3 regions of the Chromobacterium vaccinii genome follow, and region 3 is predicted to be linked to each of the others. Evidence: predicted binding sites of a transcription regulator. Region 3 holds the regulator's gene; each other region holds the start of a gene.
What was found. Region 3 encodes HrcA, which represses chaperone genes, less so after heat shock. Its sites were predicted from a motif close to ATTAGCACTCGNNNNNNNCGAGTGCTAAT; they were not measured.

Region 1: the regulator HrcA is predicted to act here: its motif matches at 3,480-3,508, upstream of groES (co-chaperone GroES).
Region 2: the regulator HrcA is predicted to act here: its motif matches at 4,306-4,334, upstream of rpoH (RNA polymerase sigma factor RpoH).

The regions. Positions count from the first base shown of each region.
Region 1 is NZ_CP017707.1:2,308,156-2,318,308, forward strand. It holds gene rfbA (glucose-1-phosphate thymidylyltransferase RfbA) at 1-793, shown strand, start outside; gene rfbC (dTDP-4-dehydrorhamnose 3,5-epimerase) at 804-1,346, shown strand; gene groL (chaperonin GroEL) at 1,437-3,077, opposite strand; gene groES (co-chaperone GroES) at 3,125-3,412, opposite strand; gene BKX93_RS10770 (MraY family glycosyltransferase) at 3,578-4,684, opposite strand; gene BKX93_RS23685 (mannose-1-phosphate guanylyltransferase/mannose-6-phosphate isomerase) at 6,173-7,738, shown strand; gene gmd (GDP-mannose 4,6-dehydratase) at 7,780-8,898, shown strand; gene fcl (GDP-L-fucose synthase) at 8,919-9,884, shown strand; gene BKX93_RS25990 (sensor histidine kinase) at 9,907-10,153, opposite strand, start outside; gene BKX93_RS25505 (histidine kinase dimerization/phospho-acceptor domain-containing protein) at 10,130-10,153, opposite strand, start outside.
Region 2 is NZ_CP017707.1:3,538,577-3,548,729, forward strand. It holds gene BKX93_RS16405 (PglL family O-oligosaccharyltransferase) at 1-1,452, shown strand, start outside; gene BKX93_RS16410 (PglL family O-oligosaccharyltransferase) at 1,545-3,329, shown strand; gene rpoH (RNA polymerase sigma factor RpoH) at 3,412-4,275, opposite strand; gene ftsX (permease-like cell division protein FtsX) at 4,404-5,312, opposite strand; gene ftsE (cell division ATP-binding protein FtsE) at 5,309-5,962, opposite strand; gene ftsY (signal recognition particle-docking protein FtsY) at 6,026-7,183, opposite strand; gene rsmD (16S rRNA (guanine(966)-N(2))-methyltransferase RsmD) at 7,421-7,975, shown strand; gene BKX93_RS16440 (YfhL family 4Fe-4S dicluster ferredoxin) at 8,083-8,334, shown strand; tRNA gene BKX93_RS16445 (tRNA-Tyr) at 8,474-8,558, shown strand; tRNA gene BKX93_RS16450 (tRNA-Gly) at 8,612-8,685, shown strand; tRNA gene BKX93_RS16455 (tRNA-Thr) at 8,712-8,786, shown strand; gene tuf (elongation factor Tu) at 8,826-10,016, shown strand; tRNA gene BKX93_RS16465 (tRNA-Trp) at 10,024-10,099, shown strand.
Region 3 is NZ_CP017707.1:4,591,909-4,602,061, forward strand. It holds gene alaS (alanine--tRNA ligase) at 1-2,356, opposite strand, end outside; gene BKX93_RS21240 (SRPBCC domain-containing protein) at 2,420-2,878, opposite strand; gene recX (recombination regulator RecX) at 2,882-3,340, opposite strand; gene recA (recombinase RecA) at 3,340-4,392, opposite strand; gene hrcA (heat-inducible transcriptional repressor HrcA) at 4,549-5,571, shown strand; gene mltB (lytic murein transglycosylase B) at 5,604-6,644, shown strand; gene dnaX (DNA polymerase III subunit gamma/tau) at 6,742-8,670, shown strand; gene BKX93_RS21270 (YbaB/EbfC family nucleoid-associated protein) at 8,676-9,002, shown strand; gene BKX93_RS21275 (hypothetical protein) at 9,043-9,486, shown strand; gene recR (recombination mediator RecR) at 9,545-10,141, shown strand.

The DNA of each region.
Region 1 (10,153 bases), 2.3 Mb from region 3:
CGACAAACCGATGATCTACTACCCGCTGACGACATTGATGTTGGCAGGCATTCAGGACATCCTGATCATCTCCACGCCTCAGGACACGCCTCGCTTCCAGCAGTTGCTCGGCGATGGCAGCCAGTGGGGGATCAATCTGCAATACGCGGTTCAGCCCAGCCCGGATGGCTTGGCCCAAGCCTTCCTGATCGGCGAGCGCTTCATCGACGGCAGTCCTTCCGCCTTGGTTCTCGGCGACAATATCTTCTACGGGCATGAGTTCTCAAGCCACTTGCAGGCGGCCAACGCCCGGCAGGAGGGAGCGACCGTATTCGCTTACCGCGTAAGCGATCCGGAACGCTACGGCGTCGTGGAATTCAATAGCGCAGGCACCGCGCTGTCCATCGAGGAGAAGCCGACCAAGCCGAAATCGAATTTCGCGGTCACCGGCCTCTACTTCTACGATTCCCAAGTCGTGGACATCGCCAAGAGAATCAAGCCCTCCGCTCGCGGCGAGCTCGAAGTCACCGATGTCAACAATGTCTACTTGCAGCAGGAGCAATTGACTGTCCAGACGATGGGCCGGGGTTTTGCCTGGCTGGACACCGGCACCCACGAATCGTTGTTGGAGGCAGGTCAGTTCATCGCCACGATAGAAAATCGCCAAGGCCAAAAAGTAGCCTGCCCCGAAGAGATCGCATTCCGCCAGGGATGGATTGACGCGGAGCAAGTCGCGCAGCTGGCCAGGCCATTGGCAAAAACCGGCTATGGCCGCTATCTGCTGACGATAATAGAAAATCCACTTCTTTCTTGAGAATTCCGCGATGAAGGTAATTGATACCGAGATCGCTGCAGTCAAAATCCTAGAACCACAAGTTTACGGTGATGAACGCGGCTTCTTTTTTGAGAGTTTCAACCAGAAACACTTCGAACAAATAACAGGCCTCAACGTCCAATTTGTTCAGGACAATCACAGTCGCTCCAGCAAAGGAGTGCTGCGCGGGCTGCACTACCAGTTGTCACCTCATGCGCAGGGCAAACTTGTCCGCGTGATCTCCGGAACGGTTTTCGACGTTGCCGTCGATATTCGCCAGGGCTCGCCTACCTATGGGAAATGGGTAGGCGCGGAATTGTCTGCCCGCAATAAACGACAACTATGGATTCCGCCCGGTTTCGCCCATGGCTTCTATACGCTGTCCAACCATGCGGAGTTTCTCTACAAAACAACGGACTACTGGTTTCCTGAACTAGAGCGCTCCATCGCCTGGAACGATCCGGACCTGGCCATCGCCTGGCCCACTGACACCCCGATCTTGTCAGCCAAGGACCTCCAGGCTCCCGCGCTTGCCAATCAGCTCCACGCGTAAACGCAGAGCGTAAAAAAGCCCTGGCAATCAATGCCAGGGCTTTTTTTTACTCAGGTCAGGCATCTATCGATGCCTGACGCTGCGCATCTATTACATCATGCCGCCCATGCCGCCCATGCCGCCCATGTCAGGCATGCCAGCTGCCGGCTTGTCTTCCGGCAGCTCGGCGATCATGCAGTCGGTGGTCAGCATCAGACCGGCTACGGAGGCGGCGTGTTGCAGAGCGGAACGGGTCACCTTGGCCGGGTCCAGCACGCCCATTTCCAGCATGTCGCCGTATTCGCCGCTCGCGGCGTTGTAGCCGAAGTTGCCCTTGCCTTCCAGCACCTTGTTCACCACGACCGACGGCTCGTCGCCGGCGTTCTTGACGATCTGGCGCAACGGGGCTTCGATCGCGCGCAGCACGATCTTCACGCCGGCTTCCTGATCGACGTTGTCGGTCTTCAGGCTTTCCAGGGTCGCGCGGGCGCGCAGCAGGGCTACGCCGCCGCCAGGCACCACACCTTCTTCAACCGCGGCGCGGGTGGCGTGCAGCGCGTCTTCGACGCGAGCCTTCTTCTCTTTCATTTCCACTTCGGTGGCGGCGCCGACTTTGATCACGGCAACGCCGCCGGCCAGCTTGGCCACGCGCTCTTGCAGCTTCTCGCGGTCGTAATCGGAAGTGGCCTCTTCGATCTGCTTGCGGATCTCGCCCACGCGAGCCTGGATGGTGGCGGCTTCGCCGGCGCCGTCGATGATGGTGGTGTTTTCCTTGCCCACTTCAACGCGCTTGGCTTGGCCCAGCTGGTCCAGGCTTGCCTTTTCCAGGGTCAGGCCCACTTCTTCGGCGATCACTTCGCCGCCGGTCAGCACGGCGATGTCGGTCAGCATGGCCTTGCGGCGGTCGCCGAAGCCCGGAGCCTTGACAGCCACAACCTTCAGGATGCCGCGGATGGTGTTCACCACCAGCGTGGCCAGCGCTTCGCCTTCAACGTCTTCGGCGATGATCAGCAGCGGGCGGCCGGACTTGGCCACTTGCTCCAGCACCGGCAGCAGGTCGCGGATGTTGGAGATCTTCTTGTCGAACAGCAGGATGAACGGGTTGTCCAGCGCGGCAATCTGCTTGTCCTGGTTGTTGATGAAGTACGGGGACAGGTAGCCGCGGTCGAACTGCATGCCTTCCACCACGTCCAGCTCGTTGTTCAAGCTCTTGCCGTCTTCAACGGTGATCACGCCTTCCTTGCCCACTTTTTCCATCGCATTGGCGATGATTTCGCCGATGTCGGAGTCGGAGTTGGCGGAGATGGAGCCAACCTGGGCGATTTCCTTGGAGGTCGCGCACGGCTTGGCGATCTTGGCGATCTCGCCCACCAGGGACACCACGGCCTTGTCGATGCCGCGCTTCAGATCCATCGGGTTCATGCCGGCGGCGACGTACTTCATGCCTTCCTGCACGATGGCCTGGGCCAGAACAGTGGCGGTGGTGGTGCCGTCGCCGGCCACGTCGGAAGTCTTGGAAGCCACTTCCTTAACCATCTGCGCGCCCATGTTCTCGAACTTGTCCTTCAGTTCGATTTCCTTGGCGACGGACACGCCGTCCTTGGTGATGGTCGGCGCGCCGAAGGAGCGGTCCAGCACCACATTGCGGCCCTTGGGGCCCAGAGTCACTTTAACCGCGTCGGCCAGGATGTTGACGCCGGCCACCATCTTGGTGCGCGCGGATTCACCGAACTTAACGTCTTTAGCTGCCATGCTCGAAATCTCCAGAATCTATTTATGAAGTTCAGGTAAGGGTCGGATTACTCGACGATGCCCATTACATCTTCCTCGCGCATCACGAGGACTTCGTTGCCATCGACCTTGACGGTCTGGCCGGAATACTTGCCGAAGATCACCTTGTCGCCGACCTTCAGCTCCAGCGAGCGACGCTCGCCGTTTTCCAGGATCTTGCCGTTTCCAACCGCCAGGACTTCGCCCATGTCCGGTTTCTCGGCTGCGGCACCCGGCAGAACGATGCCGGAAGCGGTCTTTTCTTCAGCCTCGAGGCGCTTGATAACAACACGGTCGTGCAGAGGACGAATTGCCATGGATCTCTCCTGTTACATTGGCTGTTGAGAGTGGAACATCAGGTATGTATTAGGTTGCGGCAGAGAGCTTAGCACTCAACCGTTGCGAGTGCTAATAATAGGGACGCGCCTGAGCGTTTTCAAGAGGCAAAGCCACGAATGGCGCTCATCGCGCCCTTCGAAAGGTCACCTCAAGCGACAACCTCGCCTCAGCACAAGCCAGCGCGGCGTACGGAAACGGATGATCATCCGGTAGAGATAGATATAAGAAGCGGCGAACAAAGCACAGAAAACCATCAACACGCCTGTGTGTTGCCAGAACAACATCGCAGGCACCACGGATACAGAAGACAACGCCCACAGGTACGGGGAGGTCAGGCTATTGCGCATTGTAAGATGACTGGCATCTTTGGAGCCCACCATCCAGCGGACGAGCCGCTTGTAGACCAGCATGTGCAGATGCAGGCCATCCGGCATGCCAGGCGACATCCCCCTCAGGAACTTCTTCCGATAGATAGAGTACAGCGTTTCGAAAACTGGGTAGATCACGCACAAAAGCGGGAACCACGGAGAAACCTGAGGATGGCGAGCAACCAACAGCACCGCCACTTCCGCGATCATGAATCCAACCAAATACGCGCCTCCGTCGCCGGCAAAGATCAGACCGCGGGGAAAATTCCAGAACAGAAAACCCGCAATCGCGCCGACCATGGCAAAGGAAAGCCCCATGAGAGCAACGTCCTGCACCTTGAAAGCAACGTACGCCATAGCCAGAAAGATAAAGATGGAGACAACGCCGGACAGACCGTTATAGCCATCGATAATGTTGACGGCATGCGCCACGCCACCAACCGCCACGATCGTCAGCAGCAAAGACAGCAACCAGACCTGCGAGAGCAGGCTGTCAACCAGTGGAATGTCCAGGCGCTGCAAACCCGCGCCCAAGATGAAGTAACCAAGCGCCGCGGCGGCAAAAGTGGCCAACAGACGAGGCAAAGGGCCAACCTTCTTGGTCACATCCTCAAGAATGCCTACGATAAACGCCGGCATGGCAACAATTAAAATCAACAATATCTTTAGATCATTCAACGACCATGCCAAAAATCCACAACCTACCGCCAACCCCAAGGCTATCGGCACGCCACCAATTCGAGGAACCGGATGAGCATGAAATTTCTGCACCCCTCCTAAATCATGATCAGCGGAAAAACCCTCATGAAGATGCCGAAAATGGATCAAGCACATCCCACCTAGCAAGGATATAAATGTTGCCGACAATAAAATTTGCAGCATGATGATAGGCCTCTTGTATTTTTGATAGCGACATCGATCAAGATGCCGCCTCAGCAACAAAATCGAACATGCCATTGTAGATAGCATACCAGAATTAAACCACTGCTCGAATGCAACAAAACCTGGCCAGTATTGTTCCCACAATCGAGATCGCCTCATCCGGCGCGTCAAGCCGAATCTCGATTGGCCGATGAAGGGCCGCGAACAAAACCCCGGAAAGCTCTGGAGCCCAGCGCGCCCACGCAAGCTGTGCAAACAATGCGCAAAAAGACGCGACGCAGGATCAAGGATTTTGCCAGCGGCGCCCATTCAAACCCCGGCGCAACAGGAACCCACAGTACGCAACATCAGCGATCTCGGTCTCATCAAGACAACTCTGCCAACAGCCTTCAGCATCACTTGTTTGCTCAGCCAGCCGCAACAAACCTAGCCGCGCAGACAAAGACCAAACCGGCTCAGCACCGGAATCGCCTCATTCGCGCATTCCCTAGCCTCTTCCTCAGCCAAAACGACCAAAGGACCACTCCTCCGTCCGCATAGAGATGGCAAGCACTACGGACAACTCATCTCAGCGGCGGCATGCCGGATTTCTCCAGAGTGGTGCCGACATCCGGCACCGCATTCTCTTTTCCCTATTCTCTCACAGCACCGCTGCCACATCGATGTCCGCCATCTCAGCGTCCCTAACGCAATGGGCCGGGAAGCCCCATCAAGCACACGCTCTCCTGCCGGTGACCATGTGGTCGGTCGCATACGCCGGTGACTTGCGCCATCCGCGCATCGAATGCTCTCTTGCATGGCGCCACCTTGCTCCACCTTCAAGAGACGGCAAAACCGCACTAAAATATGCAGGCTTCCATTCAGTTAGACGCCCACAAACCTGTACAGGTTACAAAGTAAATATTTAAAACAACCGCTTACCTGTGCATTTGCATGGCCAAGTGGGGCTCCTCGCGCGCCGCACAGCGCCGCTACCAAGGCCACAATGAAAAATTACGCATGCGTACATAAAAATTGGGCTACAAAACACTTAAAACAGAACCGATTCCGCAATAATCATGACAAAATCCTCCACTCTTGAAAGCGCCTGCATGGAGGAGTCTGGGCATCCCAACAGCCAGTTGACCGGTAGCTTACCGCACCCCAGCGCGGAAACGGCGATCTTCCCGCATCAGGCCACCATCCGCGCCAGCCCCCGCGATAGGCATACCGCCCTTCCATGGAATCCGTCACCAGTGGTTGACCACCACTGCTGGATGCCGGAACATATGAAACATTGCGCAAGAACAGCATGTTAACCATGCCGGCTGGCGGAAAAAATCAGTATGAAATTGCCATGAGAAAGGAATTAAATTTCCTGACGGCAACCATAAAATACATTAAACAATGAAATATCTTACTAAGAGATTAGTATGAATTTTAATTTATCGCCTTATAAAATTGAAGCAATTCGATATTAACTAACATCTTAAACTGTGCGCCCACGCCGTGCGCACTGTATTATTGTTTTGTTTTCGTCAAGATTTTACGGCACACTTCCAAGCACTAAAAGAAAATACACTACCAACTTTATACGTAGCCAAGCAGCTTGAATTCGAGAGATACGCCATGCCAAAAATAACACCTGTCATCCTCTGCGGAGGCTCCGGAACACGCTTATGGCCGCTTTCACGCTCCGGCTTCCCCAAGCAATTTCTGAGTTTGACTGGAAGTGAAAGTCTCTTTCAACAAGCCACTCTACGACTTGATTGCCTAAAAATACCCGACAGTAAGCTCACTCCTCCACTAATCGTGTGTAATGAAGAGCATCGATTCCTTGCGATGGAACAGCTTAGGGAAATCAATCTTGACGCCTATCACATCTTACTCGAACCCACCCCTAGAAACACTGCGCCGGCCCTGACAATTGCCGCATTGCAGGCACTCCAGGATAATGAAGATCCGATTTTAATCGTCACTCCCGCAGACCAAGTCATACAAGATCAAAATATTTTCGAGCAAGCCATTGACTATGCGGTACAAGCGGCTGCATCAGGTGCCATCGCCATTTTAGGTATTTCGCCAGACAGGCCAGAAACAGGCTACGGCTACATTAAAAGCCTGCACTCATCGTCTGATGAGGAACATCTCCACTCCGTCGAGTGTTTTGTAGAGAAGCCTAATGCTGTACTCGCTCAACAATATCTAAACGAAGGAGGCTATTTCTGGAATGCCGGCATCTTTGTTTTAAAAGCCTCGATCTGGCTTAATGCCTTGCAGCACTTCAGACCTGACATTCACAAACAAACTCAACACGCATGGAATCACAAGACCGTTGACGCTGTTTTTATACGCCCTGACAAAAATGAATTTAATGCGATACCCTCCGAGTCAATCGATTATTCCGTCATGGAACATTGCCCGGGCAGTCCATTCGCTATTCAGATGATACCGCTAAGGGCGGGCTGGAGTGATTTAGGTTCATGGGATGCCGTTTGGGATATTCTTGAAAAAGACGAATCCGGTAATGCCTTATCTGGTGACGTCTTAGCAACAAACTCTCATAATACGTTAGTGCAAGCCACCAGCCGGTTAGTAAGCCTCGTGGGCGTGAAGGATCTTATTGTAATTGAAACTCCAGATGCAATATTGATCGCAGATAAAAAATGCAGTCAAGATGTCAAAAGCATAGTCTCCAAGCTTAATGAACAGAAGCGCGAAGAACTTGCTTTACATCGCAAGGTACATCGCCCGTGGGGATGGTATGACTGCATTGATGAAGGTGGGCGTTTCAAGGTCAAGCGCATCATGGTCAAACCCAAAGCCAGCTTAAGCTTACAAATGCACCATCATCGAGCAGAACATTGGATTGTGGTGAAGGGCTCGGCAGAAGTCACTAATGGCGATAAAAAGATTCTACTATCGGAAAATGAGTCTACCTATATACCAATAGGCCAAACACATCGCCTTGTAAATCCAGGCATGATTCCGCTTGAACTAATTGAAGTTCAATCCGGAAGCTATCTCGGAGAAGATGATATCATTCGAATTACAGATGATTACAATCGTCACTGACTCCTCACACAAACTCATTTAAAAATAGGATATAAAAATTAATGAAAAAGGCTCTCATTACCGGCATTACTGGCCAAGACGGTTCTTATTTGGCCGAATTCCTGCTGGAAAAAGGCTATGAGGTTCATGGCATCAAGCGACGCGCTTCGCTTTTCAATACACAACGTATTGATCACATTTACCAAGACCCTCATATTGAAAATTCTAATTTCAAATTGCACTATGGCGACTTGACAGACTCGTCCAACCTCACTCGCATATTACAAGAAGTACAGCCTGATGAAGTTTATAACTTAGGCGCTCAAAGCCATGTTGCTGTTAGTTTCGAATCTCCGGAATATACGGCGGATGTCGATGCAATTGGCACCTTGCGACTTTTAGAGGCTATCCGTTTTTTGAAGCTTGAGAAAAAAACCCGCTTTTATCAAGCATCAACCTCCGAGCTATATGGCTTGGTTCAGGAAACACCGCAAAAAGAAACCACTCCATTTTACCCAAGAAGCCCATACGCGGTAGCCAAGCTCTATGCGTACTGGATCACGGTTAACTACCGTGAAGCCTACAATATCTATGCTTGTAATGGTATTTTGTTCAACCACGAAAGTCCTCGGCGCGGAGAAACCTTCGTAACGCGTAAAATCACTCGTGGCTTAGCCAATATCGCGCAGGGTCTGGAGAATTGTCTATACATGGGCAACTTGGACTCGCTTCGTGACTGGGGACATGCCAAAGACTATGTACGCATGCAGTGGCTAATGCTGCAACAAGAGAAACCCGAAGACTTTGTAATTGCCACTGGCGTTCAATATAGTGTTAGACAGTTTATTGCCTGGAGCGCGCAGAATTTGGGCATCGAGCTGTCTTTTGACGGCACCGGAGTTGATGAAGTTGCCATCGTAAAAGCGATTCATGGGGACATGGCCCCCGCGCTCAAAGTGGGCGACATTATCGTCAAAGTCGATCCGCGATACTTCCGGCCAGCAGAAGTTGAGACTTTGCTGGGAGATCCTACAAAAGCCAAAGACAAGCTTGGATGGGTGCCTGAAATCACGGTTCAGGAAATGTGCAAAGAAATGGTTGAGTATGATTTGCAACAAGCAAAACAACATGCCCTTCTAAGATCTCACGGCTACAAATTGCCCGTCTCCGTCGAATACTAACCAATTCAGGCTCGTCTACAATGCATAATTTTAATGCTAAAGTTTATGTTGCAGGCCACTCCGGAATGGTTGGCTCTGCCATTATTCGCCACTTAAAGTCCCTTGGCTATAAAAATATCATTACTAAAAGCCATACGGAGTTAGACCTTTGCAACCAACAAGCTGTGCAAGCCTTTTTCTCAGAAACGGAAATTGAGCAAGTGTATCTAGCGGCAGCAAAAGTTGGAGGCATCCACGCAAACAATACCTACCCAGCCGAATTCATCTATCAAAACTTGATGATGGAGGCCAACATAATTCATGCCGCACATTGCCATGGTGTTGAAAAATTATTATTTTTAGGCTCCAGCTGCATTTATCCCAAACTTGCAGATCAGCCTATTAATGAAAAGTCTCTCCTCACAGGCCTGCTTGAACCCACAAATGAGCCCTATGCTGTCGCAAAGATAGCAGGGATAAAATTGTGCGAGAGTTATAATCGGCAATATGATCGTGACTATCGCAGCATAATGCCGACGAATCTTTATGGCCCAGGGGACAACTACCACCCAGAGAATAGCCATGTCATTCCGGCCTTAATAAGACGTTTTCACGAAGCCAAAATTTCCGAATCCCCAGAGGTAGTTGTATGGGGAACAGGAACGCCTCGGCGTGAGTTTTTATTCGTTGACGATATGGCTTCGGCTTCAGTTTTTATTATGAATCTCCCCAAGTCTCAATGGCAAAGCACAGTAAATACCATGTGCTCCCATATTAATGCCGGGAGCGGAATAGACCATTCAATACGTGAGCTCGCTCAAACTATTTCGAAAACGGTAGGCTATAAAGGCAATATTACATTTGACACCAGCAAGCCTGACGGCACGCCTAGAAAATTAATGGATAGCACATTGTTGAGGGATCTCGGCTGGTCCCCGAAACATCCGTTGGAGGAGGGTCTTGCCAGAGCTTATTTAGAATATGAACAAGGAACAATTAGGCAATAAGCGTCATAAGATCACAGACACTCTAAGATGAGTGTCTGTGATCTCCCTCTGGCCAGTTCAGTTCAAACCTCGTCCCGCCGCCAGCCCCCGGGCCGCACACTGCCTCTCCGCCATGCGCATGGACGATGTCCACCACCACGGCCAGTCCCAGGCAGCTGCCTCCGGCACCCTGCTGCCGAGCGTCGTCTCCGCGTCGGAAGGCTTCGAGCACGCATTGAGCCAATTCATCGGGCATTCCCGGCCCCTCATCTTCCACCCTCAGATAACAA
Region 2 (10,153 bases), 1.1 Mb from region 3:
GGAATTCAGGCGCTGCTGGGACTGACACAGGTATTGGGCCTTGCGGCTTTAGGCCATGGAATGGTGTTGTACGATCCTCTGGCGCCAACTGCAATAGTAGGCAATGTCGGCCAGCGTAACCAATATGCGCAATACCTTTGCTGGGGTATCCTGGCGGGTTGTTATCTTTATGGCCGTAATCGGCTGCGTGCCTTGTTAGGCATCCCTTTGTTGCTGGGATTGGTTTTGCTGATCACTTGGACGGGGGCGCGCCTGCCATTGGCTTATTTCCTGGGAGTGATGTTTCTGGCCTGGTTTTGGCAGCGACGCGCTTCAGGGCGCGAGTGCGTACAGCGGATGATTGTCGCTTTAGTGATATCTACTCTGCTTTTGGCCGTGGCGCAGTTGTTCAATCACGAGATTATTTATTTTCTGAATAAATTTGGGTTTCCGATAACGGCGCAAAGTGGTTCGGAGAGAATGCTGGAGGGTGGGTTTGGCGCCAGGCGGCGCGTGGAGTGGACTAAGGCATGGCAAGTGTTTCTCGAGCATCCATGGCTGGGCGTGGGTGTCGGACGCTATGCGGCGCAATCTGTCTGGCTGGAAACTTTCGGTGGATTACCCAAAGTTCCGGAAAGTGTATTGTTCACTCAGTGCCATAATCTGATCTTTCAGCTATTGGCGGAGACCGGGTGGATAGGAACATTATGCGTGGGTAGCGGCTTGCTGGTTTGTTTGTCGCCATTTTTTGGCCGTGGCCAGCAAAGTTCGGAAAATCTCATGTTGCTTTCCATTGCGCTGATGATTCTGTCGCATAGCATGTTTGAGTTTCCGCTATGGTATTTGCCGTTTTTGGGGATGCTGGTGATTGTTTGCACTCTGGGGCCGGCTCCGAGCTGGCGCTTGCGGGTGAGGACCAGGGTGCTTGGCATTTTCAGTGCGATGAGCGGTGCGCTGATGCTGTCGCATGTGCTGTTCGGCGTGGCGATCTTCTGGCGCTTGCTGAACTATGCTGCGCCTGGCGGCGTGGCGCAGGAAAATATCCAACGTGTGGATTACATCGAGAAAGTTGGGCTGAATCCCATGTGGAGCAAGTCTACCGATCTGATTTTAAGCAATTATCTGACGCCGGATAAAAAACATCTGGATGTGCAGCTGCCATTTTATGAACGATTGGCTCGTGATCAGCCATACGTGGCGGTGATGCTCCGTTTAAGCATTTGCCGGGCGCTGGCGGGGCAGCCGCAGGGAGCGGGCGAGGCGCTGGCTCAGGCCATCGCCAACTATCCTGACGAGGTGCCGAAGTTCGTGTTCACGCTGCAAGGCTGGGGAGAGCCGGAAATTGAGCCCCTGAGAGTGATGGCATTGCGCGCGGCTCAAGCCTATCAGGAGCGCGGGGCCAATACCGATGCGGGACGCCTGGCCGCGGTGATGACCGTCGCGTCGCCGGTCACGCGCAAGACGCTGTTCTGAGCTTTGTAACGCGCGGACACACTTGATGGGTTTTGCCGGGGCGGCGCATGCGGTATGCTGCCCGCTTCCTGCTTCTCGACATCTGATCTGCCATGACTTTTCAGAAGATTTCCGAGCGCCTGGCGTTGCTGGCCTTGTGCCTGATCGCCATCGTGCCCTTCGCTTCCCGCGTCCACTTCGTGCCGCTGCCGCAGTGGTTCGGCGAGATCAACGTGATCTGGCTGCTGCTGGCCGCCGGCGTGTTTTTGCTGCCCGGCGGGCGCCTATTCGATTCGATGCCGCGCGCCGGCTGGCTGTGCCTGGCCTTGGCCGGCGCCTGGGCGCTGCAGCCGCAGTTCGTCCACCTGCTATTCCCCGGCATGAGCTACGTCACCGCGCTGGCCTGGCTGGCGACGGCGTTGCTGGCCTCGGTCACCGCGTCGTTGCGCGGCGCCCTGGGCGACCGGGAGTTCGCAGTGTGGCTGGCGCGGGCAGTCATCGTCGGCGGCTTGGTGCAGTCGCTGATCGGCACTGCCCAGCTGACCGGCCTGGCGCCGGCGCTGGGACTGTTCTATGACGGCTCCCACCCCACCAGCAATATCTTCGGCCATATCGGCCAGCGCAACCAGTATGCCCATTACCTGATGTGGTCGGTGGTGTCCGGCGTCTACCTGTTCGCCGTCGGCCGCTTGGGGCGCGGCTGGCTGATCGCGCTGGTGTTGTGGATGGCGCTGATGCTGGGTTGGGCCGGCTCGCGCACCATCTTGCTCTATCTGGTGGCGCTGTCGGCGCTGGCCGGCTTGTGGCACTGGCGCAGCCGCGACGAGGCGTCGCGCCGGATGATGCTGGCGATGTGGGCCGCTTCCGGCACGATTCTGGCCGCCCAGTTCGCGCTGCCGCTGTTCAACCACCTGATCTCGCTGTTGACCCACTCCGATGTCGAGAACGCGTCCGGCATCGCGCGGCTGGCGGCCAACGGCGACGACATGGGCGCGCGCCGTTTCGCCGAGATGCACAAGGCCTGGATGACCTTCCTGGCACACCCTTTGTGGGGCGTGGGCTGGTCGCAGTACGCGGCGGAAAGCGTGCGTCTGCAGCAGCTGCCCCAGTTCGCCGCGGCCGGCTACAACAGCGGGCTGTTCACCAATGCCCACAATCTGCTGATGCAGCTGTTGGCAGAGATGGGCGGCGTGGTGACAGCGCTGGTGGTGGCCGGCTTCGTCTGGACGGTGCTGCCCTTCTTCCGCCGCAAGGCTGAGCCGGAAGGCGTGCTGGCGCTGGGTTGCATTGCGGTGACGCTGACCCACAGCATGCTGGAGTATCCGCTGTGGTACTACTATTTCCTGGCGATGCTGGCGATGTTCATGGCGATGGCGCCGCGCGGCGAGCGTCCGTTGGCCTGGCCGCTGCGTTTGCCCCTGCTGGCGGCGCTGGTGTGGGTGGGCTGGCTGTCGATCAGCACCTCCTCCATGTTCTGGGAGCTGGTGAACCTGTACGTGCCGACCGGCAACGCGGCCAAGGACAAGGTCCGCACCGAGCGCCTGGTAGAAATCGTCGAAACCAAGCCCTTGTTCGCCTACCACGCGCTGTACACGCTGGATGATTATCTGCCGGTGAACCGGGACAATCTGAAGCAAAAGCTGGCGTTGGAAGACAGGCTGACCGAATTCCGTCCTTATCCCGATGTGATGCTGAAGCGCGCCCAACTGGAGATTCTGGCCGGCGAGCGGGCCAAGGCGGAGCAGACGCTGCGCACCACGCTGGCCTCGTTCCCGACCTATGCCGGCCAGTTCCTGGAGACGCTGGGCGATCAGAACCAGGAATGGGAACCGCTGCGCCGGATCAGCCGCGAGGCTTACGACAAGCTGCCGGCGAAGTTCCGCACGCTGCAGGAGTGAATTGTCCCGCCGCCGGATGGCGGCGGACAATAAAAAAAGCCGCTCGATGATTCGAGCGGCTTTTTCGCGTCCGGCGGCGGGATCAGTTGTCCAGCACCACGCCTTCGCTGAGCGCGGTCTTCATCTTGGTCAGCGCCTTGGCCTCGATCTGGCGGATGCGTTCGGCCGACACGCCGAACTCGGCGGCCAGCTCGTGCAGCGTGGAGCCGCTGTCGTCGGCCAGCCAGCGCGCCTCGACGATGCGGCGGCTGCGGGCGTCCAGCGTGGACAGCGCGTATTCCAGGCCTTCCGACTGCAGATGGTCGAAAGCGCGGCGCTCCAGCGCGCGGGTCGGCTCGCTGTGGCTGTCGGCCAGCCAGTCTATCGGCGCGTAGCTGTCCTCGTCGTCGCTGTCGGCCAGCAGAGAGATGTCCTGGCCGTTCATGCGGATTTCCATTTCGCGCACTTCCTCGGGCTTGACGCCCAGGTCGTTGGCGATGGATTTGGCTTCTTGCTCGGACAGCGCGGAAAACCCGCTCTTCATGCTGCGCAGGTTGAAGAACAGTTTGCGCTGCGGCTTGGTGGTGGCGATGCGCACCAGGCGCCAGTTGCGCAGGATGAATTCGTGGATCTCGGCCTTGATCCAGTGAATGGCGAACGAAAACAGGCGCACGCCGCGGCCCGGCTCGAAGCGCTTCACCGCCTTCATCAGGCCGATATTGCCCTCCTGGATCAGGTCGGCTTGCTGCAAGCCGTAGCCGGCGTAACCGCGCGACACGGACACTACCACGCGCAGGTGCGACAGCACCATCTGCCGCGCCGCTTCCAGGTCGTTTTCCTGTTGGAAACGGGTCGCGAGTTCGGTTTCCTGCTCCGGCGTCAGCATGGGAACGCTGTTGACGGCCTGGATGTACTGTTCCAGGCTGCCGCTGGTCGACGGGACGGGAAGGGCAAATGTTGTGTTCATTGCGATGGCTACCTCCTTGGGTAGTGCTATGTTAGCACTCGAGTATTGAGAGTGCTAGCAGCGAAAGGTTCCCGAGTCAATGATATTTAACAATCGGCCCGATAGCTGAAACCTTTCGCTTGTCATTTTTACTTCGGCTCCACCTTGCGCAGGTGGTGGTCGGCCGCCAGCCGCGCGCCCAGCATCGCCAGCGCGGCGGAGATGCCGATCAGCGCCGCCAGCTCCGGCAGGTTCAGCGCGCGCAGCTCCACCCGTTCGCCGTACAGCATCGCGAACTCGCTGATGGCCGGGTTGGCCATCGCGGCCAGCCAGCAGGACAGGCCCCAGGCCAGCAGCGCCGCCAGCACGCCCTGCCACAGCGCGTGATACAGGAAGGGGCGGCGGATGAAGCTGTCGGTGGCGCCGATCAGCTTGGACACCGCGATTTCGTCCTGGCGGGCCAGGATCTGCATCCGGATCGCGTTGTGGGTGACCAGCACCAGCGCCAGGCCCAGCGCGGCGGCCAGGAACCAGGTCAGCTTCTTGCCCATCTCCACCATGCCGTACAGGCGCTTGGCCCAGCTGGCGTCGAATTGCGCCAGTTCCACCATCGGCAGGCCGGACAGCTCTTTCTGCAGCATGTCCAGCTCGCGCGGCTCGAGAGACTTCGGCGTCACCACGAAGGCGTCGGGCAGCGGGTTGCCTTCCAGGCCGTCGGACAGGCCGGACAGGCCGTTGCGCTTTTCAAGATCCTGCAAGGCCTGGCCTTTGCTGACGAAGGAAAAGCTCTTCACCTTGGGGTGGTGCGACAGCGTGCTGTTGACGGCGGCGATGTCGGCCTGCTCGGCCGTCTGCTCCATGAACAGCGTGATTTGCGGCGTGGCGGTCAGGCGGCCCACCCATTCCTGCACGCTGTTGACCGCGAGGTACAGCGACAGAGGCAGGGCCAGGGCCAGCGCCAGCATCAACAAAGTCAGCAGGCTGCCGAAGGGTTGGCGAACGATCTTGGCTAGCGCCTGCTTGGCGCTCTGCCAGTTCAGATAGAGAAAGTGTTTCATGCTGCGAACTGTCCTTCCCTCAGGCGGATGATGCGGCGGCCGTAATCTTCCATCAGCGTTTCGTCGTGGGCTGAGATCAGCACGGTGACGCCCACCTGGTGGAAGGACTTGAACAGCTCCATGATGTCCAGCGCGTAGGCGCGGTCCAGGTTGGCCGACGGCTCGTCGGCCAGCAGGATGCTGGGGCGGTGGACCACGGCGCGGGCGATGCACAGCCGTTGCTGCTCGCCGCCTGACAGCCGGATCGGCATCATTTTTTCCTTGGGCAGCAGGCCCACCTTGTCCAGCGCCGCGCGCACGCGCTTGGCGGCGTCGCGGCGGTCGAAGCCGATGATGTCCAGCGGCAGCATCACGTTGTCGAACACGCTGCGGTCGAACAGGATCTTGTGGTCCTGGAACACCATGCCCAGGTGCTGGCGCACGTAGGGCACCTGGCTGGCGCGCAGCTTGGACAGGTTCTGGCCATTGACGATGACGCCGCCGCTGGTGGCGCGCTCGATGCCGGCGATCAGCTTGAGCAAGGTGGACTTGCCGGCGCCGGAGTGGCCGGCGAGGAACACCATTTCGCCGGTTTCTATGGTGAACGACAGGTTCTTCAGGGCTTCGTTGCCGCCTGGATAGCGCTTGGTGACCTGGTCGAACTGTATCATTGAAAGGTTTCCCGCTTGTTGGCTGAGAAAAGGCGGCCGCGCCTGCGGCCGCGAATCATGGTCTTATTCGAACAGCGCGTCGATGTAGTCGCGGCTGTCGAACGGCCGCAGATCGTCGATGCTCTCGCCGACGCCGACGAAGCGCAGCGGAATCGGCCGCTGTTTGGCGATGGCGGCGATCACGCCGCCCTTGGCGGTGCCGTCCAGCTTGGTCAGGATCAGGCCGGTCAGGCCCAGCGCGTCGTCGAAGGCCTTCACTTGGCTGACGGTGTTCTGGCCGATATTGGCGTCCAGCACCAGCACCACTTCGTGCGGGGCCTCCGGCAGCGCCTTCTGGATCACGCGCTTCACCTTCTTGATCTCTTCCATCAGGTGCAGCTGCGTCGGCAGGCGGCCGGCGGTGTCGGCCAGCACGATGTCGATGCCGCGGGCGACGGCGGCCTGGATCGCGTCATAGCAGACGGCGGCGGAGTCGCCGCCCTGCTGCGCGATCACGGTGACGTTGTTGCGCTCGCCCCAGGCGATCAGCTGCTCGCGCGCGGCGGCGCGGAAGGTGTCGCCGGCGGCCAGGAGCACGCTCTTGCCCTGGCTCTGGTAGTACTTGGCCAGCTTGCCGATGGAGGTGGTCTTGCCGGCGCCGTTGACGCCGGTCATCATGATCACGAACGGCTTCTTGCCTTCCACGTTCAGCGGCACTTCCAGCGGGCCGATCAGATCCTGCAGCGAATCCTTCAGCGCGCCCTTCAATTCGGACGAATCCTTCAGACCCTTCAGCGATACGCGCTCGCGCACATCCTGCAGCAGATGGACGGTGGCGTCCATGCCCATGTCGGCGGTCAGCAGCACCGTTTCCAGCTCTTCGTACAGGTCTTCGTCGATCTTGCCGCCGCCGAACAAGCCGGCCAACTGCTTGCCCAGCCGGTCGCGGGTCTTGGCCAGGCCGGCTTTCAGCCGCTCGGTCCAGCTCATTTTCTTCAGCGGCGCCGGCGCTTCTTCGACCGGCGCGGCGGGCGCGGCCGCAATCGGCGCTACCGGGGCCGCTTCGGGGGCGGCCGGCGTGTCTATCGCCATCGCCGGGATCGCTTCGAGCTGAGGCTCCGCGGCCGGGGCGGGGGCATGGGTCTCGGGCGAGGCGGGCGCTTGTTCCGGCGCGGCCTGCGCCGGGGTTTCGATTTGCGGCGTTTCCGCCGGCTTGGTCTTTTTCTTGAAGAAGCTAAACATGCGTGAATGGGCCAGAAAAGCGGTAAATGGCTAAGATTGTATCCTCAAACGCCGTCGAGCACAGAATCGGCTGGCGATGCGAGGGCGGAAAACTGCGGCGTCGCTGGAAACATATATAAGGCATAGTTGCCGAATTTCGCCGCCGGCGCGACAGATTCGCCGCCCGGCGCGCGGGAATGAGGCGCTAAAGTCCTGATCAGGTTAAACTCTCGCGCTTGTCCCTAGAGTTTAGCTTTCATGAGTCAGACACGTAATAAGGTCAGAATCATAGGCGGCGACTACCGTCGTCGCCTATTGCCTTTCCCCGAAGCCGAAGGCTTGCGGCCGACGCCGGACCGCGTGCGCGAGACGCTGTTCAACTGGCTGGGCCAGGATTTGTACGGCAAGAGCTGCCTGGATCTGTTCGCCGGCAGCGGCGCGCTGGGCTTCGAGGCGGCGTCGCGTTCGGCGCTGCGGGTGGTGATGGTGGAGAAGTCGCGCAAAGTCTATGAGTCGTTGCAGGCCAACCGCCAGTTGCTGCAGGCCGGCACGCTCGACGTGGTCGCAGGCGACGCGCTGCTGTATCTGAAGAACAGCCGCGAAACCTTCGATGTGATCTTCCTGGATCCCCCGTATGACTCCGACCTGCTGCCGCGGGCGCTGCCGCTGGCGCTGGAGCGCTTGTCGGAAGAGGGCGTGCTGTATGTCGAGGCGCGGCAATGGCCGGATGAGTTGCCGGAAGGTCTGGCGGCGCTGCGGCGCGACAAGGCGGGCATGGTCCATTACGGCCTATTGAGCCGCCAGCCTGGATAGGAGCGTCGCGGCGGGGAGTTTGCGCCTATGGATATAACCAGCGCGAACTTGCGACCCAGGGCGGCGGGTGACAGAATTCATGTTGTGGAATACCTGAGGAAATTACTATGTCTTTGATGATTACCGACGAATGCATCAACTGCGACGTCTGTGAGCCGGAGTGCCCGAACAACGCGATCTCCCAAGGCGAGGAGATCTACCAGATCGACCCGGAATTGTGCACCCAGTGCGTCGGCCACTACGACGAGCCGCAGTGCCAGCAAGTCTGTCCGGTCGATTGCATCCCCCTGGATCCGTCCCGCGAGGAGACCCAGGATGAGCTCCACCAGAAATATCTGAAGATTTCCGGCAAGGCCTGATCAAGCTAAGTTATTGAAGCAAAATGGAATGCCCCGCGGTCTGCGGGGCGTTTTTTATTTTTCGGCGAAAAAGTGCAGTTTTTTTCGCAAAAGGTGTTGACGGTCAGGCGGGCCATCTATAATATTCGGGTCTCTTTCAGGAGGGATTCCCGAGCGGTCAAAGGGATCAGACTGTAAATCTGACGGCTCTGCCTTCGAAGGTTCGAATCCTTCTCCCTCCACCAGAATTAGATGAAGCGCTTGGCAGTGAAGTTAAGCTGTCTTGTTGTAAAGCCAGGCGGGTGTAGCTCAATGGTAGAGCAGAAGCCTTCCAAGCTTACGACGAGGGTTCGATTCCCTTCACCCGCTCCAAGCGTCTGATTGTAGCCTGTTTAAGGGCCCATGTAGCTCAGGGGTAGAGCACTCCCTTGGTAAGGGAGAGGTCGGCAGTTCAATTCTGCCCATGGGCACCACCAATTTTATTTGCTTGTTTCGTATTCAGGAAATTTGCCATGGCTAAGGAAAAGTTCGAGCGGACCAAACCGCACGTAAACGTCGGCACCATCGGTCACGTGGACCATGGTAAAACCACTCTGACCGCTGCTATCACCACCATTCTGTCCAAGAAGTTCGGTGGCGAAGCCAAGGACTACTCCCAGATCGACAGCGCGCCCGAAGAGAAGGCTCGTGGTATCACCATCAATACCGCGCACGTTGAATACGAAACCGAAGCCCGCCACTACGCTCACGTAGACTGCCCGGGCCACGCCGACTATGTGAAGAACATGATCACCGGCGCGGCTCAGATGGACGGCGCGATCCTGGTTTGCTCGGCCGCTGACGGTCCGATGCCGCAAACCCGCGAACACATCCTGCTGTCCCGCCAGGTTGGCGTGCCGTACATCATCGTCTACCTGAACAAGGCTGACCTGGTTGACGACGCCGAGCTGCTGGAACTGGTGGAAATGGAAGTGCGCGATCTGCTGTCTTCCTACGACTTCCCGGGCGACGACACCCCGATCGTGACCGGCTCCGCTCGTCTGGCGCTGGAAGGCGACCAGTCCGAAATGGGCGAACCGTCGATCTTCCGCCTGGCCGCTGCTCTGGATTCCTACATCCCGACTCCGGAACGCGCCGTTGACAAGCCGTTCCTGCTGCCGATCGAAGACGTGTTCTCGATCTCCGGCCGCGGCACCGTGGTGACCGGTCGCGTTGAGCGCGGCATCGTGAAAGTCGGCGAAGAGCTGGAAATCGTGGGCCTGAAGGCTACCGTGAAGACCACCTGCACCGGCGTGGAAATGTTCCGCAAGCTGCTGGACCAGGGTCAGGCCGGCGACAACGTTGGCGTGCTGCTGCGCGGCACCAAGCGTGAAGACGTGGAGCGTGGCCAGGTTCTGGCTAAGCCGGGTTCCATCACCCCGCACACCGACTTCGCAGCTTCCGTGTACGTTCTGTCCAAGGATGAGGGCGGCCGTCACACCCCGTTCTTCGCGAACTACCGTCCGCAGTTCTACTTCCGCACCACCGACGTGACCGGCGCAGTTAGCCTGGCCGAAGGCGTGGAAATGGTAATGCCGGGCGACAACGTGGAAATCACCGTTGCCCTGATCGCTCCGATCGCGATGGAAGAAGGTCTGCGCTTCGCTATCCGCGAAGGCGGCCGCACCGTCGGCGCCGGCGTGGTTGCCAAGATCATCAAGTAAGGTTTAAAGGCCAGTAGCTCAATTGGTAGAGTATCGGTCTCCAAAACCGAGGGTTGGGGGTTCGAGACCCTCCTGGCCTGCCAATTAAGACCAGCCGGCGCGTTGCGCCGGTTGGTCTTTTGTCGCATGTGTGCGAG
Region 3 (10,153 bases):
TGTTGTCGGCGCCCGGCAGCTCGACCGCCAGCACCTTGACGCCGTTCACGTCGGCGGCGGCGTCGGACAGGCTGTCGCCGGCGGAGGCCGCCAGCTGGCCTTTCAACTTGGCCAGCTCCTTCTCCAGCGACTTCACGTTGTCCTGCAGCGCGGTGATCTTGGCGACCACCTCGTCGCTGGTCTGCGCCTTCAGCGCGCCGGCGGCTTCCTTGATCAGCGCGTCCTGGGCCTGGATGTAGGCCAGCGCGCCTTCTCCGGTGACAGCCTCGATCCGGCGCACGCCGGCGGCCACGCCGCCTTCGACCACGATCTTGAACAGGCCGATGTCGCCGGTGCGCTTGACGTGGGTGCCGCCGCACAGCTCGGCGGAGAAGTCACCCATGGTCAACACGCGCACTTCGTCGCCGTACTTCTCGCCGAACAGCATCATCGCGCCGGACTTCTGCGCGGCTTCCATGCTCATCAGCTCGGCCTTGACCTCGTAGTTGGCGGCGATCACGTGGTTGACCACGCGTTCGAGCTCGGCGATCTGCGCGGCGGTGACGGCTTCGCCGTGGGCGAAGTCGAAGCGGGTGCGCTCCGGATTCACCAGCGAGCCCTTCTGCACCACGTGGCCGCCCAGCACATGGCGCAGCGCCGCGTGCAGCAGGTGGGTGGCGGAGTGGTTGCGGGCGCTGGCCTGGCGCTGGTGCAGGTCGATGGTGGCGGTGACGGCGTCGCCCACCTTCAGCGCGCCGCGGGCGAGCTTGCCCTTGTGGCCGAAGGCCGCGCCTTGGATTTTCTGGGTGTCGGCCACGTCGAACAGCGCGGCGATGCCGCCGGCGGCGGAGATTTCGCCGACGTCGCCCACCTGGCCGCCGCCTTCGGCGTAGAAGGCGGTGTGGTCGAGGACCACGATGCCCTCATCGCCGGCGGACAGGCTGTCGACCGGTTCGGTGCCCTTGTACAGCGCCAGGATCTTGGCGTCGACGCTGCTCTTGTCGTAGCCGTGGAAGCGGGTGTCGTCGCCGTTGTAGGCGATCTTGCCGCTCATCTTGAAGTTGGAGCCGGCGCGGCCGCGCTCGCGCTGCGCTTCCATCGCGCGCTCGAAGCCTTCCAGGTCGGCATGGATGCCGCGCTCGCGGCAGATGTCGGCGGTCAGGTCCACCGGGAAGCCGAAGGTGTCGTACAGCTTGAAGATGGTGTCGCCGTCCAGAGCGGCCTTGCCGCCTTCCAGCGCGGAGTCCACCAGGCCCATGCCGATTTCCAGCGTCTCGGCGAACTTGATCTCCTCGGCGCGCAGCGCGTCTTCGATATGCGCCTGCTTCTCGCGCAGGTCCGGATAGGCTTCGCCCATCTCGGCGACCAGGTCGGCGACGATCTTGTGGAAGAACAGGCCCTTCTGGCCCAGCTTGTAGCCGTGGCGGATCGCGCGGCGGGCGATGCGGCGCAGCACGTAGCCGCGGCCCTCGTTGGACGGCAGGATGCCGTCGGCCACCATGAAGGAGCAGGCGCGGATGTGATCGGCGATCACTTTCAGCGACGGCACGTCCTGGCTGTATTCCACGCCGGTTTCGCGGGCGGCGGCGCGCACCAGACAGGCCAGCGCGTCGGTTTCATAGTTGGACTTCACGTGCTGCAGCACGGTGGACAGGCGCTCCAGACCCATGCCGGTGTCGACCGACGGCTTGGGCAGCGGGTGCAGCGTGCCGGCGTCGTCGCGGTTGAACTGCATGAAGACGTTGTTCCAGATCTCCATGAAGCGGTCGCCGTCTTCGTCCGGGCTGCCCGGAGGGCCGCCGGCGACGGACGGGCCGTGGTCGAAGAAGATCTCGGTGCACGGGCCGCAGGGGCCGGTGTCGCCCATGGTCCAGAAGTTGTCGGACGCGTACGGCGCGCCCTTGTTGTCGCCGATGCGGACGATCTTGTCGGCCGGCACGCCGACGGTGTTGTGCCAGATGTCGTAGGCTTCGTCGTCCGACGCGTACACCGTCACCATCAGCTTGTCCTTCGGCAGAGCCAGCCATTGCTCGCCGGTCAGGAATTCCCAGGCGAAGGTGATGGCGTCGCGCTTGAAGTAATCGCCGAAGCTGAAGTTGCCCAGCATTTCGAAGAAGGTGTGGTGGCGCGCGGTGTAGCCGACGTTTTCCAGGTCGTTGTGCTTGCCGCCCGCGCGCAGGCATTTCTGGCTGGTGGTGGCGCGGGTGTAGTCGCGCTTTTCAAAACCCAGGAACACGTCCTTGAACTGCACCATGCCGGCGACGGTGAACATCAGCGTCGGGTCGTTGCCGGGGATCAGGCTGCTGGAGGGAACTACCTGGTGGCCTTTGGAGGCGAAGAAATCCAGGAATTTCTTGCGAATTTCAGAGGTTTTCATGATTTTCGGTCAATTTTCAAAATCTGGTCCGGGCGCCGTGCCAGGACGAATCCATCGATTGTGTCAAGCCGGGGCCTGGCTGGCAAGCGCTTCGCAGCGCCGCTTCAGCGCCTGGTTCATCTGCAGGAAGCCTTGGCGGGCGCGCTCCAGCAGTCCGTCGCCGATCAGCGGCAGCAAGAGGCCGGAGAAATCCTCGCCGTGATGCAGGCGGGTGCCGCCGCCATCCAGCGCTTCCAGCCGGAAGCGATGCTCGCCGTCCAATAGGCCGGCAACGAGCAATTTGCCGCGCCAGGCCATCAGGCTGCCGGCGGCGAATTCGCTCAGCCGCGGCCGAAAAGTCAGGCGGCGTCCGCCCGGCGGATGGAGAGTGGCCACCAGCCGGGCACCGGCTTCGTGGCGGCCATGCAGGCCGACGATGAACGGGTTCCATTCCGGGTAGCGCCGCCAGTCGGTCAGCACCTGCCACACCCGTTCCGGGCTGGCGGCGATGTCGATTTCGGTGGCGATGCTGCGCGTTGCCATGGCTCAGTCCTCGTAGAAGTCGTCGTCTCCGCCGCCCGCCAATACCTGGCGGATCACGTCGGCGGGAAAGCCGCGCTGCGCCAGGAAGCGGTACTGCTTGGCCTTTTCCGCGGCGTCGGCCGGCAGCCGGCCAAATTTCTTGCGCCACTGCGCGCGCGCGCTGGCGAGATCGTCCTGGCCGGACAGCGCCTCGCGTATGGTTTCGCTGTCCACGCCGCGCTGGCGCATTTCCTGCGCGAGGCGGCGGCTGCCGAACTTGGCCCCTTTGCTGCTGGCGAACTGGCGGGCGAAGCGGTCGTCCGATTGCCAGTCGGCGGCGGCCAACTCGTCCAGCGCCGCGTTCAGCTCATCCTCGCTGTCGGCAAAAGGCGCGAGCCGCCGAACCAGTTCCTGCCGGGTGTATTCCCGGCGGGACAGCAGTTCGGCGGCTCGCGCCTTCAGGCTTTTGCCTTCCGCCGCCATCAGGCGTCGAAGGCGTCGTCGGCGAACTCTTCGTCGCCCTGGGCTTCGTTGATCTCGATCTTGATGCCCACCGCTTCGCGGATCTTGCGCTCGATTTCCTCGGCTATGGCCGGGTTGGCCTTCAGCCATTCGCGGGTGTTGTCCTTGCCCTGGCCGATCTTCTGGCCGTTGTAGGCGTACCAGGCGCCGGACTTGTCGACGAAGCCGTGCTTGACGCCCAGCTCGATGATTTCGCCCTGGCGCGAGATGCCCTCGCCGTACAGGATTTCGAAATCGGCCTGGCGGAACGGCGGGGAAACCTTGTTCTTGACCACTTTGACGCGGGTGTCGTTGCCGATCACTTCCTCGCCCTTCTTGATGCCGCCGGTGCGGCGGATGTCCAGGCGCACGGAGGCGTAGAACTTCAGCGCGTTGCCGCCGGTGGTGGTTTCCGGGTTGCCGAACATCACGCCGATCTTCATGCGGATCTGGTTGATGAAGATCACCAGGGTGTTGGTGCGCTTGATGTTGCCGGTCAGCTTGCGCAGCGCCTGGCTCATCAGGCGGGCCTGCAGGCCGACGTGGCTGTCGCCCATCTCGCCTTCGATTTCCGCCTTGGGCACCAAGGCGGCCACCGAGTCGATCACGATCAGATCGACGCCGCTGGAGCGCACCAGCATGTCGCAGATTTCCAGCGCCTGCTCGCCGGTGTCCGGCTGCGAGATCAGCAGGTCGTCGACCTTGACGCCCAGCTTTTGCGCATATTGCGGGTCCAGCGCGTTTTCCGCGTCGATGTAGGCGCAGGTGCCGCCCAATTTTTGCATCTCGGCCACTGCTTGCAGACACAGGGTGGTCTTGCCGGACGATTCCGGGCCGTAGATTTCGACCACGCGGCCGCGCGGCAGGCCGCCGACGCCCAGCGCCAGGTCCAGAGTCAGCGAGCCGGTGGAGACCACCTGCAGGTTTTCGTTGATCTGGTTGTCGCTCATGCGCATGATCGAACCCTTGCCGAACTGCTTTTCAATCTGGGAGAGGGCGGCGGCCAGCGCCTTGCTCTTGTCTTCGGAAGCCATGCTGTCTCCAATGGGGTAGTCGGACCAATGATGGGGGCGATTATCGCAGAAAACCAGAGGGCTAACAGCTGCTTGGGGAGGGCGGTTTTCGTGCCATGGTCGTAAAGCCGCGCCACGCCCCCTTTTGGCGCGGTGCAGGATGTGTACAATGGGGACATGATGAACGAACGCGCCCAACATTTGCTGAAGGCGCTGATCGAACGGTACATCGCCGACGGTCAGCCGGTGGCCTCCAAGACTCTGTCGCTGCTGCCCGGGGTGGAGCTGTCGTCGGCCACGGTGCGCAATGTGCTGGCCGATCTGGAAAACATGGGCCTGATCGCCTCGCCGCACACTTCGGCGGGGCGGATTCCCACCGCGCGCGGCTATCGCTTGTTCGTCGACCGGCTGTTGACGATACGGCCGCTGGACGAGCTGTCGCGTAACGAGCTGGAGGCCAATCTGCAGCCGGACAGCCCGCAGCGCATCGCCCAGGCGGCGTCGTCGCTGTTGTCCGAGCTGACCAGCTTCGCCGGCGTGGTGCTGACGCCGCAGCGCAGCGACGTCGCCTTCCGCCAGATCGAATTCCTGCGCCTGTCCGAACGGCGGGTGCTGATGATACTGGTGACGCTGGACGGCGACGTGCAGAACCACCTGTTGAACACCGAGCGCGACTATACGCCGTCCGAACTGGTGGAGGCCGGCAACTTCATCAACCAGCATTACGCCGGACAAGGCCTGAGCGCCGTCACGTCGCGGGTGGAGGGCGAGCTGCGGCAGCTGCAGGGCGACATCGCCGAGCTGATGGCCGCCGCGGTGAGGCTGGGCCAGCAGACTCTGGCCAAGCGCAACGAGGACGTGGTGGTCAGCGGCGGCTCGCGGCTGCTGCAGGTGCACGACCTGTCCGACGACCTGTCGCGGCTGCGGGAGCTGTTCGGCGTGTTCGAGCGCAAGACCGAACTCCTGAAGCTGCTGGCGCAGGGCAGGGAGGCGCAGGGGGTGAACATTTTCATCGGCGAGGAGTCTGGAGTCATAACGCTGGACGAATGCTCGGTGGTGACCGCGCCCTACTGCATCAACGGCCAAGTGGTGGGCACGCTGGGCGTGGTCGGCCCCACCCGCATGGCCTACGAGCGGGTGATTCCCATCGTCGACATCACCGCCCGCCTGGTCAGCAACGCGCTGTCCTTCCGCGAATGAACTCAAGCCATATCGAAAAAGAAAGCAGAATCATGAAATCGATGTTGAAACTGGCCATAGCCGCCGCTCTGGCCGGCGCGGCCTTTACCGCTCCGCAAGCCCAGGCCGACGCCGCCTTTCTGGCGCGCCCCGACGTGCAGCGCTACATCGACGAGCAGGTGGCCACAGGCCAGTTCAACCGCCCCGAGCTGGAGGCGGTGTTCGCCAATGTGGAGCTGAAGCCCAACATCATCCGCATCCTCGACAAGCCGTCCACCTCGCGGCCGTGGTACCAGTTCCGCGCGTCCACCGTCAACGACAAGCTGATCGTCGACGGAACCGCGTTCTGGCAAGGCAATGCCGACGCCCTGGCGCGCGCCGAGCGGGAGTACGGCGTGGCGCCGGAGGTGATCGTCGCCATCCTGGGCGTGGAAACCCATTACGGCCGCAACACTGGCAGCTTCCGGCTGGTGGACTCGCTGTCCACCATAGGCTTCGACTACCCGCGCCGCGCCGAGTACTTCCGCGGCGAGCTGACCCAGTTCCTGCTGCTGGCCAAGGAAGAGGGCAAGGACCCGCTGACGCTGAAGGGCTCCTACGCCGGCGCGATGGGCCTGCCGCAATTCATGCCGTCCAGCTACCGCAAGTGGGCGGTGGATTTCGACGGCAGCGGCCACCGCGACATCTGGAGCAACCCGCACGACGCCATCGGCAGCGTCGCCCATTACTTCCAGCTGCACGGCTGGAGGCGCGGCGACGACATCGTGGCGCCGGCCAGCGTGGCGCCGGAGGCTCAGGTCGACAAGTTGCTGGCCGACAAATTCAACCTGCGCTACACGGTGGGCGATCTGCGCAAGATGGGCGTGGCGCCGCAAACGCCGCTGGCCGACAACGTGCCGGCGGTGCTGTTCTCGCTGGAAACCGCACCCGGCGTCACCGAATACTGGCTGGGCCTGAACAATTTCTACGCGATCACCCGCTACAATCGCAGCACGCTGTACGCCAAGGCGGTGCAGGAGATAGCCGGACAGCTGCGGCAGCGCTACTACGCGTCGCTGGCGCAGCGGCCGGACCCGGCCTCCGCCGCGCAGTAAGACGCGGGCTTTCGCAACAAGACGCCGGCGCCGCCTGGGAGGCCGCGCCGGTGAAACCTGTCGCCTTGCGCGGCAATTGCCATTAAAATCCGCCCCCATGAGCTATCAAGTCCTTGCCCGCAAGTGGCGCCCCAAACGCTTCGCCGACCTGGTCGGCCAGGAGCACGTGGTGCGCGCCCTCTCCAACGCCCTGAAAGAGCAGCGGCTTCACCACGCCTACCTGCTGACCGGCACCCGGGGCGTAGGCAAGACCACCATCGCCCGGATTCTGGCCAAGAGCCTGAACTGCGAGACCGGCACCACGGCCGAGCCCTGCGGCGAGTGCCAGGCCTGCCGCCAGATCGACACCGGCCGCTTCGTCGACCTCCTGGAGATCGACGCCGCGTCCAACACTGGCATCGACAACATCCGCGAAGTGCTGGAAAACGCCCAGTACGCGCCGACGATGGGCCGTTTCAAGGTCTACATCATCGACGAAGTGCACATGCTGTCGAAGAGCGCGTTCAACGCGATGCTGAAGACGCTGGAAGAGCCGCCGGGCCACGTCAAGTTCATCCTGGCCACCACCGATCCGCAGAAGGTGCCGGTGACTGTGCTGTCCCGCTGCCTGCAGTTTTCCTTGCGCAATATGACGCCGCAGCAGGTGTCGACCCACCTGGCCCACATGCTGGACGTCGAGGGCATCCAGTACGAGGCGCCGGCCTTGGCGCTGCTGGGCCGCGCCGCCTCCGGCTCGATGCGCGACGCGCAGTCGCTGCTGGATCAGGCCATCGCCTACGGACTGGGCGAGGTCAAGGAAGACGGCGTGCGCGCGATGCTGGGCGCGGTGGATCGCCGCTACCTGTTCACCTTGCTGCAGGCGCTGGCTGCTGCCGACGGCCCGGCGCTGATGGCCGAGGCCGACCGCCTGGCCGAGCGCGGCGTCAGTTTCGATTCCGCGCTGTCCGAACTGGCGGTGCTGCTGCAGCAACTGGCGCTGGCGCAGACGGTGCCGACGGCGCTGGCAGCCGACGAGCCCGAGCGCGACACCTTGTTCGCTTTGGCCGACGCCATCGCGCCGCAGGACGTGCAGCTGTACTATCAAATCGCCATCCACGGCCGCAAAGACCTGGCGCTGGCGCCGGACGAGCACGCCGGCTTCAATATGGCGCTGCTGCGGATGCTGGCCTTCCACCCGGTCAACGCGCCGGCGGAGAGCGCCGCTCCCGCGCGCCCGGCCGCTCCGTCCCAGCCGCGCCCGGCGCCGGCCTCCGCGTCGGCGGCGTCGGTCGCCAGCGCCTCGGTGCCGGCGGAGCGGGGCATGTCGCCGGCCGCCCGCGCGCTGCAGGCAGCCGGTCTCGGCGGGCAGCCGCAAGGCAAGCCTCGCGCGGCGGAGCCCGCCCCGGCCGCCGAGCCGGAACCCGAGCCCGCGCCCCGGCCTCAGCCGGCTGCGAAGGCGCAGCCAAAGCCTGAGGCTATGCCGGAATCGCGCCCACCGCCGACTCCAAGCCAAGCTGTGCCCAAGCCGGAGCCTGTGATTCAGGAGGCGGAGGACGAGCGCGACGAGGAGGAGATCGTCGACGCGCCGTGGTCCGACGACGACGCGATGCCGGCCTACATGCAGCAACCGCCGCTGGAGGACGAGCCGTCCAGTTACAGCTTCGACGGCGACTGGCAGCGGCTGGTGGCGGATCTGGGCGTCAAGCTCGGCGCCGCGCGGATGCTGGCGCACAACGCCGTGCTGAAGAGTTGGAGCCAGGACCGCCTGGAGCTGGCGGTGCCCGAGAGCTTCCGCCACATGAGCGGACGCGATTATCAGGAAAAACTCAAAGCCGCGCTGGCCGAACGCTTCGGCCACGCGGTGGATCTCGCGGTGACGGTGGAGGAGCTGGGGATGGAAACCCCGGCGATGACCGACGCCCGGCTGCGCCAGGAGCAGCTGGCCGTCGCCCGCGAGTGCATGCAAAACGATCCGGTGGTGCAGCAGATGGTGCGCGAATTCGGCGCCACGCTGCTCATCGAGACCATTCAACCCGTACAGGAGTGACCGCGATGTTCGGTAAAGCTGGTATCGCCGGCCTGATGAAACAGGCCCAGCAAATGCAGGAAAACATGAAGAAGGCCCAGGAAGAGCTGGCCCTGGTGGAAGTGGAAGGCCAGTCCGGCGCCGGCATGGTCAAGGTCACCATGACCTGCTCCCACGACGTCAAGCGCGTCGCCATCGACGACAGCGTGCTCGACGACAAGGAGATGCTGGAAGACCTGATCGCCGCCGCGTTCAACGACGCGGTGCGCAAGGTCGAGTCCACCACCCAGGAGCGGATGTCCGGCTTCACCAACGGCCTGAACCTTCCGGCCGGGATGAAGCTCCCGTTCTGATCCCAGGGCCCGGCGACGGGCCTTTTTTGTGGGAGCCGCCGTGTTCGGGCACTTCACCTTGCGCAGCCGTCTGCCGCGTCCGCCGGAGGCGGTGTGGGCCGACGCGGTCAGCCGGCGCGGCATCAACGACGAGTTCTTTCCGTGGCTGCGCATGCGGCTGCCGCCGGGCGAGCTGCCCGCGCGCCTGGATCAGCCGGCGCGCATAGGCCGCTGCTGGATGCTGTTGCTGGGCTGCCTGCCGGTGGAGTATGACGAGCTGACGCTGCTGCGCCTCGAGCCCGGCGCCTTCGACGAGCGCTCGAGCATGCTGGGGCAGCGCGTCTGGTGGCATCGCCGCCGCGTGAGGGCGGCGGCCGGCGGCTGCGAGGTGGTGGACCGGGTGGCGTTCCAGCCGCGTTGCGCGTGGATGCTGCCGGTGTGCCGGCCCTTGTTCCGGCTGGTGTTCGCCTGGCGCCATTATCGGCTGCGCCGGCGCTACCGCTGATTTTGATGATTTCCGATCGCGGCCGTCTGGCCGCTTTTTCCAGGTTGATGCCGTGTCGATGAAGAATCCTCCCGCGCTGGAGCAATTGATCTCCGCGTTGAAAGTGTTGCCGGGCGTGGGGCCGAAAACCGCGCAGCGGATGGCGTTCCATCTGCTGCAGCGGGACAAGCAGGGCGCCGACAAGCTGGCGCGCGCGCTGGACCGGGCGCTGACCCAGCTCACTCATTGCCAGCGCTGCAATACCTTCAGCGAGGCCGAGCTGTGCGCCATTTGCGCCGACGAGGCGCGCCGCCAGGACCAGTTGTGTATCGTCGAGATGCCGGCCGACCTGATGATGCTGGAGCAGGCCAAGTGCTTCGAAGGCCTGTATTTCGTGCTGATGGGGCGGATATCGCCGCTGGACAATATCGGCCCCAAGGACCTGCATCTGGACAAGCTGCTGACGCGGGCGCTGGACGGGCGGGTGAGCGAGATCGTGATCGCCACCAACTTCACCGCCGAGGGCGAGGTGACTTCCCACATGCTCAGCGAGCTGTTCAAGGAGCGCGGCCTGTCGGTCACGCGCATCGCGCGCGGCATGCCGGTGGGCGGCGAGCTGGAGTATGTCGACTTGGGCACGCTGGCGCAGGCGGTGTACGAACGCCGCGGCGTGTAAGCGGGCATTGTC